One region of the Acidaminococcus hominis genome, then DNA from elsewhere that is predicted to be linked to it. Evidence: riboswitches for the same ligand, from Rfam matches in the RefSeq annotation. Region 1 holds a riboswitch; the other holds the start of a gene.
The links. A riboswitch is a leader RNA that binds a small molecule or an ion and turns the genes downstream of it on or off. The one in region 1 is predicted to bind thiamine pyrophosphate.
Positions count from the first base shown of each region.

Region 2: it holds a riboswitch for thiamine pyrophosphate, as region 1 does, so the genes downstream of both, thiC (phosphomethylpyrimidine synthase ThiC) here and thiS (sulfur carrier protein ThiS) in region 1, are expected to answer to the same signal.

Region 1 is NZ_JAKVMG010000001.1:1,989,042-1,993,048, forward strand. Features, by position in the region: gene thiH (2-iminoacetate synthase ThiH) at 1-233, opposite strand, end outside; gene LKE88_RS08915 (thiazole synthase) at 233-1,012, opposite strand; gene thiF (sulfur carrier protein ThiS adenylyltransferase ThiF) at 999-1,661, opposite strand; gene thiS (sulfur carrier protein ThiS) at 1,663-1,854, opposite strand; TPP riboswitch at 1,923-2,041, opposite strand; tRNA gene LKE88_RS08930 (tRNA-Thr) at 2,214-2,289, shown strand; gene LKE88_RS08935 (helix-turn-helix domain-containing protein) at 2,475-2,702, shown strand; gene LKE88_RS08940 (hypothetical protein) at 2,838-3,053, shown strand; gene murI (glutamate racemase) at 3,086-3,880, opposite strand.
Region 2 is NZ_JAKVMG010000001.1:1,506,282-1,510,288, reverse strand. Features, by position in the region: gene LKE88_RS06615 (glycerate kinase type-2 family protein) at 1-89, shown strand, start outside; gene thiC (phosphomethylpyrimidine synthase ThiC) at 181-1,479, opposite strand; TPP riboswitch at 1,536-1,633, opposite strand; gene nifJ (pyruvate:ferredoxin (flavodoxin) oxidoreductase) at 1,842-4,007, shown strand, end outside.

The sequences.
Region 1 (4,007 bases):
CGCTCATGGCACAGGGCCCGGCGCACGTCCACCGCCGTATAGGCGCTGGGGTCATAGGACTCCATTTGGCTGATAACCTTTTCCCGAACCTCCGACTGGAGCTGCTCCATGCCGGGCAGGTATTCCATCGGGTCCTTCCGGCAGGAAGGGTCGTTTTCCAGTTGGTGTTTCCGTTTCAGGGCAGCCGGGGTTAGATTCTTGCCGTCCACCAAAAATTGATTTTCTTCTTCCATCAGGCATCCTCCCGCAAAAAGCCAGTCAAGGGATCGCTGGAGGCGGCGCCCCGGCTGAGCACCCGTCCCAGGCCGGACAGATACGCTTTCCTACCGGCTTCCACCGCGCTGCGGAAGGCCTGGGCCATGAGAGGTAAATCCCCGGCAGTGGCCAGGGCGGTATTTACCATTACCGCAGCGGCCCCCATTTCCAGGGCTTCACAGGCCTGGGAAGGCCGGCCAATGCCCGCGTCCACAATGATGGGCAGGTCAATTTCGTCCAGGAGGATCTGGATAAAGTCCCGGGCGGACAGGCCCCGGTTGGAGCCAATGGGCGCAGCCAGAGGCATAACAGCCGCAGCCCCGGCACTGACAAGGTCCCGGGCCGCATTCAGGTCCGGGAACATATAGGGCAGCACCACAAAGCCGTCCTGGGCCAGAAGTTCCGTGGCCTTGATGGTTTCCTGGTTGTCCGGCAGCAGGTACCGGCTGTCCCGCATGATTTCAATTTTCACGAAGTTCCCGCAGCCCAGTTCCCGGGCCAGTTTGGCAATGCGCACCGCCTCCTGGGCATTCCGGGCGCCGGAGGTATTGGGCAGCAGGGTTACGTCTTGGGGAATGTACTGAAGGATATTGTCCTGTCCAGTGGTATTGGTCCGGCGGACCGCCAGGGTAATCATTTCGGCACCGGCGTCCTGAATGGCCGTTTGAATTAACGGCAGGGAATATTTCCCCGAGCCCAGAATAAAGCGGGAATGGAAGATTTTGCCTCCCAGCTGCCAAGTATCATTTGCGTTCATAGTATTCATCCTTTCCAATTTTTTCTGTTTCTCCAGCTAGCAGCTGAAGCACCGTAAGGGCCTCCTGGGCCGCACACAAATTGACCCGGGCCCCGTAGAGCCCGTCTCCGTCCCGGATATCCGCCGTCCTGTCCCCGCACAGGTAAAAATGAGGGGACAGTTTGCGCACCCGGACCCGGTTGCCGGAGGAAAAGCCGGCCATACCGGAGGCGGCCACCAGCACCGCCTGGGGAAAGCACTCCCGGACCGTATTGCACAAAAGTGCCTTTTCCCGGGGCCCGTCAAAGGCTTCTACAATCAAGTCATAGCCGGCCAGCTCCTGGGGGATATTTTCCGCCGTCAGCCGCAGGATCCGGGGCACCAACTCTGCGTAGGGGGTAATCCGCCGCAGGCTCGCCACCAGGGCCTCCGCCTTGTACTGGCCCAGCTGGTCCATAAAATACAGCTGCCGGTTGAGATTGGTGGCTTCCACCCGGTCGTCGTCCACCAGCCGTAGGTGTCCTACCCCAGCCCGGACCAAAAGCTCCGCTACCCGGGAGCCTAGGCCCCCCAGCCCGCAAATGGCCACCCGGCCCTGGCGGAATTTGGCCTGACGCGCCGCTCCGTGGCGGCTTTCCAGGGCGTCAAACCATTCTTTTTGGCTGAGCATCTCAGCCCCCGCCTACAAACGACACGATCTCTAGCACGTCTTCCGGCTGGAGCAGCACCGAGGCATACTGGCTTTTGGGCACAATGTCCCCGTTTCGTTCCACGGCTACGTTGCCCAGGTCGATCTGCCGCTCCCGAAGGTACGCCAGCAGGGTCCGGCCCTCAGCCTTTTCTTCTTTTCCATTGATTCGCATTTCCAAGGCCTCCTTGTTTTGGGACAACAAAAAAGAGAAGCCACCTGAATCCGGGTAACTTCTCTTGCCGTTTTGCTCGTTTGCATCCCTACGTTGGCATTATCCAAATCAGGTTCACGGGTCGAAGGGCCTACCTTCCTCTCAGCCTGTCCGGCATTTCTGCCTGCAAGCTCCCCTACCCTGCGGTTTTCACCGCCGGCTTCTCTATTCTGTTTGCTTTTGATTATACCGCTATTTTCTGGAAATTGCAAAAAACAGGTTAACTTTATACGCTCCCAAAATCTTCCGTTTGCCGCCCGAAAAATACAGATCAGGCCTTGAAAAAAAGCGGAAAACATGGTAAAATACTCTCCATGAATGCTACTGTAGCTCAGTTGGTAGAGCATCTCATTCGTAATGAGAGGGTCGTAGGTTCGAATCCTATCAGTAGCTCCATTTTTTTACCCTTTTTTGGACCTGCCGGGTTTCCGGTCTCCCCAGGGAGACGGAGACCTGTTTTTTTATGCCCCAAAACGGCTCTTTTCTGGGAGGATTTCGCCCCACCCTTCCTGCTATACTGAAAGTATGGAAAAACGCAGGATTGCCCCCTGCCCTGGCAGGAGGCAGCAAAGGAGGAGCCTATGGATATTACAGAGATCATCAAGGAAAAATTGGCAGACCGCAGCCTGCACCAGCGGGACCTGGCGGAACGGACGGGCATCCGGAAGGACTCCCTGTCCCTGTACGTGAACCGGAAGCGGGAGCCCAATCTGGAAACCCTGCTGCGGATTTTGGAGGGGCTGCATTGCAGCCTGGAGGTCCGGGATGAGGAAACCGGGGAAACCTACCAGGTGGCCGCCGGGGATTAATTTCCCCAAACACTTACCTGGGAGGATTTCACCCCACCCTCCCTGCTATACTGAAAGTAAGGGAAGCTGTAGGGCCTGGCTAAAGCCGGATTGGGGAATCCGGGGCGCCGGGCCCACCAGAAAGGATGGATGCCTATGGAAGATTGGGAAGAAGATAAATACCTCAAGAAAAAACGCCTGTCGGTGCGCATGGAGGAGGAGCCCCTCCGGCGGTTTGGGGAGCTCTGCCGGCAGCAGGGCACTACCCCCAGCCACGTGATCCGGGATTTCATCTTCCGGTTTATTGCCCGGAACTCAAAAACCCCCAGGCAGGGGAACGCTTCTGGGGAAAGCAAAAAACAGGATGTGTGACCACCAGGGTCATACATCCTGTTTTTGCTTTATCATAATTGAATCAGCTTGAAGACGCAGCCGTTTGTGTCCATGACCCGCTGGGCCAGCCGCTGGCCCCGTTCCACATCGGCGGTAAAGCAGATTTCCGTTTCCCCGATGCCTTCCGTCTGGGCCAGTCCCCGGGCCGCCAGGTCCTCGATGGCATCCTGGGTGGTCCGCTCTGCCGGGTCCAGAATGGTCACCTGGGATCCCAGGGCCTTTTGCAGCTCTTCCCGGACGAAGGGATAATGGGTGCAGGCCAGGAGCACCGTATCCACGTCATGGGCCTTCAGGTCGTCGGCATATTCCTGTACGGCGCTGGCCAGTTCCGGAGTGCCAAATTTCTCCCCTTCAATCAGGGGCACAAATTTAGGGCAGCCCTGCCCAAACACCTGGATTTCCGGGTCCATGGCCTGGATTTCCCGTTTATGGGCCCCGGTGGACACCGTAAAGTCCGTGGCCACAAAGCCCACCCGTTTGTTCTTGGTTACGCCTTTCACCATCCGGGCGCCTTTGGCCATACCGATAACGGAAAAGTCATACCCGTTTTGGATCACGTCCTTACCCAGCACCGTAATGGTGTTGCAGGCCACCACCAGCTGCTTGATGTGCCGTTTGTCCAGGTAGGCGGTCATATCCCCTACAAATTCAATGATCTGTTCCCGGGACCGGTTGCCATAGGGCGTCCGTGCCGTATCCCCGATAAAGATAAAATCCTCGTGGGGCATTTTTGCCCGGAGCCATTTCAGCACCGTCAAGCCCCCTACTCCTGAATCGATTACGCCAATGGGTTGTTTCTTATCCATCTGTATGCCCCCTCTTTAGACTGCCGCGCCGGCAGGTTCGTTCACCTTCTATTATACCGCAAAACAATCCTGTATTTACAAAAAATTCAGCAGCGGTCCAAAAGACCGCTGCCAGTTGTTGCAAAGC
Region 2 (4,007 bases), 480 kb from region 1:
TGGAAAAGACGGGCGGTCTTCTGATTACGGGGGCCACGGGCACCAATGTGAATGACTTGGCAGTCCTGCTGCTTGACGAAAAACTCTGATGTATAATTAAAATTAATGAAAGGACCCAGTTTGGGGCAGTTTGACTGTCCATCACTGGGTCCTTTTTGTCAACTTGGGCGAAGCAGGGGCTTATTTCTTTTTCACTTCGTCCAGGTATTGGCCGATGATTTTTACGGCGCAGTACTCTCCGCACATGGAGCAGTATTCTTCGGAATCCTTATTCTTGGCTTTCCGGAAGGCTTTGGCCTTCACCGGGTCAATGGCCAGACGGATCTGTTCGTCCCAGTCCAGCACCTTCCGGGCCTTGGCCATGGCCAGGTCCTGGGCTACGGCAGAGGGCAGGCCCTTGGCTACGTCTGCGGCATGGCCGGCAATCCGGGCGGCAATGACCCCTTCCCGGACGTCATTGATATCCGGCAGGCCCAGGTGTTCTGCCGGGGTGACGTAGCACAGGAAATCGGCACCGCTGACGGCGGCCAGGGTGCCCCCAATGGCGGAGGTAATATGGTCGTAGCCTGGGGCAATGTCCGTTACCAGTGGACCAAGCACGTAGAAGGGTGCTCCGTGGCACAGGCGCTTTTCCAGCTGCATATTGGTGGCAATCTGGTTAAAGGGAACGTGGCCCGGGCCTTCTACCATGACCTGGACGCCCTTGTCCCAGGCCCGCTGGGTCAGGCCGCCCAGGTTCAGCAGTTCCTGAATCTGGGACCGGTCGGTGGCGTCCGCCAGGCAGCCCGGCCGCAGGCCGTCGCCCAAGCTGATGGTCACATCGTAGCGGGCGCAGATGTCCAGGATTTCGTCGTAGTATTCGTAGAAGGGGTTCTCCTTGCCGTTGTGGAGCATCCACCCGGAAATAAAGGAGCCGCCCCGGCTGACAATGTCCATGACCCGGCCTTCGGCAATCAGGGTATCCAGCACCTGGCGGGTAATGCCGCAGTGCATGGTCATAAAGTCCGCCCCGTCCTTGGCCTGCTTTTCCACCACGTCAAAGATATCGTCCTTGGTCATGTTAATGACCTGGCCGTGGGTGGTAATGGCGTGGACCGTGGCCTGGTAAATGGGCACAGTGCCCACCATTACCGTGGAATGCTCCAGAATGGCCCGGCGGGAGGCGTCAATGTTGTCCCCAGTGGACAAATCCATGACCGCATCGGCGCCGGCGTCGATGGCGGCTTTCAGCTTGTCCAGTTCCGGTGCCGGATCCGGGTAGGCGGAAGAGGTTCCGATATTTGCGTTAACCTTGGTGGACAGCCCTTCGCCCACGCCCCGGGCCACCAGGCCCCGGTGGTTGATATTGGCCGGAATGGCGATGGTGCCCTTGGCTACCCGGTCCCGGATAAGGCTGGCCTCCAGCCCTTCCTGCTGGGCTACGGCCTGCATCTGTTCGGTGATGATTCCCTGTAATGCTGCTTGTCTCTGCGTCTTCATGACGACTCCTCCTTGGATAAAAAAGGGCCGCTTCCCTTTGCGGAAAGCGGCCGAAAAAACGGAGTCTACCACTTTCCTTCGGCGGTACTAACCGCATCAGGTTCAAAGGGTCGACCGTTTTGGTCTCTCAGCGAATGCGCCCCTAGTGATGGAGCTAGTTTAACAAAAAAATGAAAAGAATGCAACAAAAATTTTGGAGTGTTAAATTATTCAATAGGTGACAGTATTCAGTAAATTGTATGCAAAATAGGAAAAATTTATTTGTGCTTCTGGAGAATTTGCGTTATACTATTTACGACTAGGGGGACTATGGAAGTCTTATTATCGTAGTCATTATCTCTTAGAAAGAGGGGCTTATAACAATGAAAAAAATGAAGACAATGGATGGTAACACCGCTGCCGCGTATACTTCTTACGCTTTTAGTGATGTTGCAGCGATCTACCCCATTACTCCTTCTTCTCCGATGGCAGAAGTGAGTGATGAATGGGCTTCCCATGGGAAAACGAACATGTTCGGACGCCCGGTAGAAATCATGGAAATGCAATCTGAAGCTGGTGCTGCTGGTGCTGTGCACGGTTCTCTGGCTGCAGGTGCTTTGACCACGACCTATACCGCTTCCCAAGGTTTGCTGTTGATGATCCCCAACATGTACAAAATTGCCGGCGAATTGCTGCCCGCTGTATTCCAGGTAGCTGCCAGAGCTCTGGCCACCAGCTCTTTGAACATTTTCGGCGATCACAGTGACGTTATGGCTTGCCGTCAAACGGGCTTTGCCCTGCTGGCTGAAAGCAGCGTACAAGAAGTTATGGACATGTCTGCTGTTGCTCACCTGTCCGCCATCAAAGGCCATGTACCTTTCCTGAACTTCTTTGACGGTTTCCGTACCTCTCACGAAATCCAAAAGATTGAACTGCTGGACTACGAAGATCTGAAGAAACTGGTTGACTACGATGAACTGAAGAAATTCCGTGACCATGCTCTGAACCCGGACAACCCTGTTATCCGCGGCACTGCACAAAATCCGGATATCTACTTCCAGACTCGTGAAGCTGTAAACCAATATTACGAAGCACTGCCTGCTATCGTTGAAGAGTACATGGGCAAGATCAGCGAACTGACTGGCCGTGACTACAAACTGTTCAACTATACCGGTGCTCCCGATGCTGAAAACGTTGTTGTTATGATGGGCTCCGGCGCTCAGACTGCTGAAGAAGTAGCCAAGCTGCTGGTTTCCCAAGGCGAAAAGGTCGGCGTTCTGAACGTTCACCTGTATCGTCCGTTCTCCGCTAAACACTTCCTGGCTGCTATGCCTAAGACTGTAAAACGCATTGCAGTTTTGGACCGCACCAAAGAAGCTGGCTCCAACGGCGAACCTCTGTACCTGGATGTTCGTGACATTTACTACAACGAAGCCGTTAAACCTCTGATCGTTGGCGGCCGTTATGGTCTGGGTTCCAAGGAATTCTATCCTGGCGATGCCCTGGCTGTATTTGATAACCTGAAGAAGGCTGAACCCAAGAACCACTTCACCGTAGGCATTGTGGACGATGTAACCAACACCTCCCTGCCGAAAGAACACGTTCTGGATATCACCCCGAAAGGCACCACCTCCTGCATGTTCTGGGGCCTGGGTTCCGATGGTACCGTAGGTGCCAACAAGAGCGCTATCAAAATCATCGGCGACAAGACCGATATGTACGCTCAAGGCTACTTCTCCTACGACTCCAAGAAATCCGGCGGTATTACCGTATCCCATCTGCGTTTCGGTCATACCCCCATCAATATGCCTTTCCTGATCAACTTCGCTGACTACGTAGCTGTTCATAACTCCTCCTACGTTCGCCGCTACAATGTAGCTGCTGGCCTGAAGGATGGCGGTACTTTCCTGCTGAACTGCCCTTGGTCCGCTGAAGAACTGAACAAGGAACTGCCTGGCCAGCTGAAACGCTACCTGGCTGCTCACCACATCAACTTCTACACCATTGACGCTGTGAAGATTGCTTCCGAAATCGGTCTGGGTGGTCGTATCAACATGATCATGCAATCCGCTTTCTTCAAACTGACCGGTATCATCCCTGTTGAAGATGCTGTGAAATACCTGAAGGAATCCATCGTTCACTCCTATGGCAAGAAAGGCCAGAAGGTGGTTGACATGAACAATGCTGCCGTTGACAAAGGTGTTGACGCCATTGTGAAGATCGATGTTCCTGCTGACTGGGCTAACTGCGCTGACGAAGAACTGTATCCGAAGACCGGCAACAAGTTCGTTGACGAAGTTATGGTTCCCATGAACAAACAAGAAGGCCATGACCTGCCCATCAGCAAACTGATGGATCAAGCAGATGGTACGTTCCCCTCCGGCACTGCTGCTTATGAAAAACGCGGCGTAGCCATCAACGTTCCTGAATGGCAAATCGATAAATGTATCCAATGCAACCAATGCTCCATTATGTGCCCTCACGCTGCCATCCGTCCTGTACTGATGACTGAAGAAGAAAAGAATGCTTCTGGCGTAGACGCTAAACCG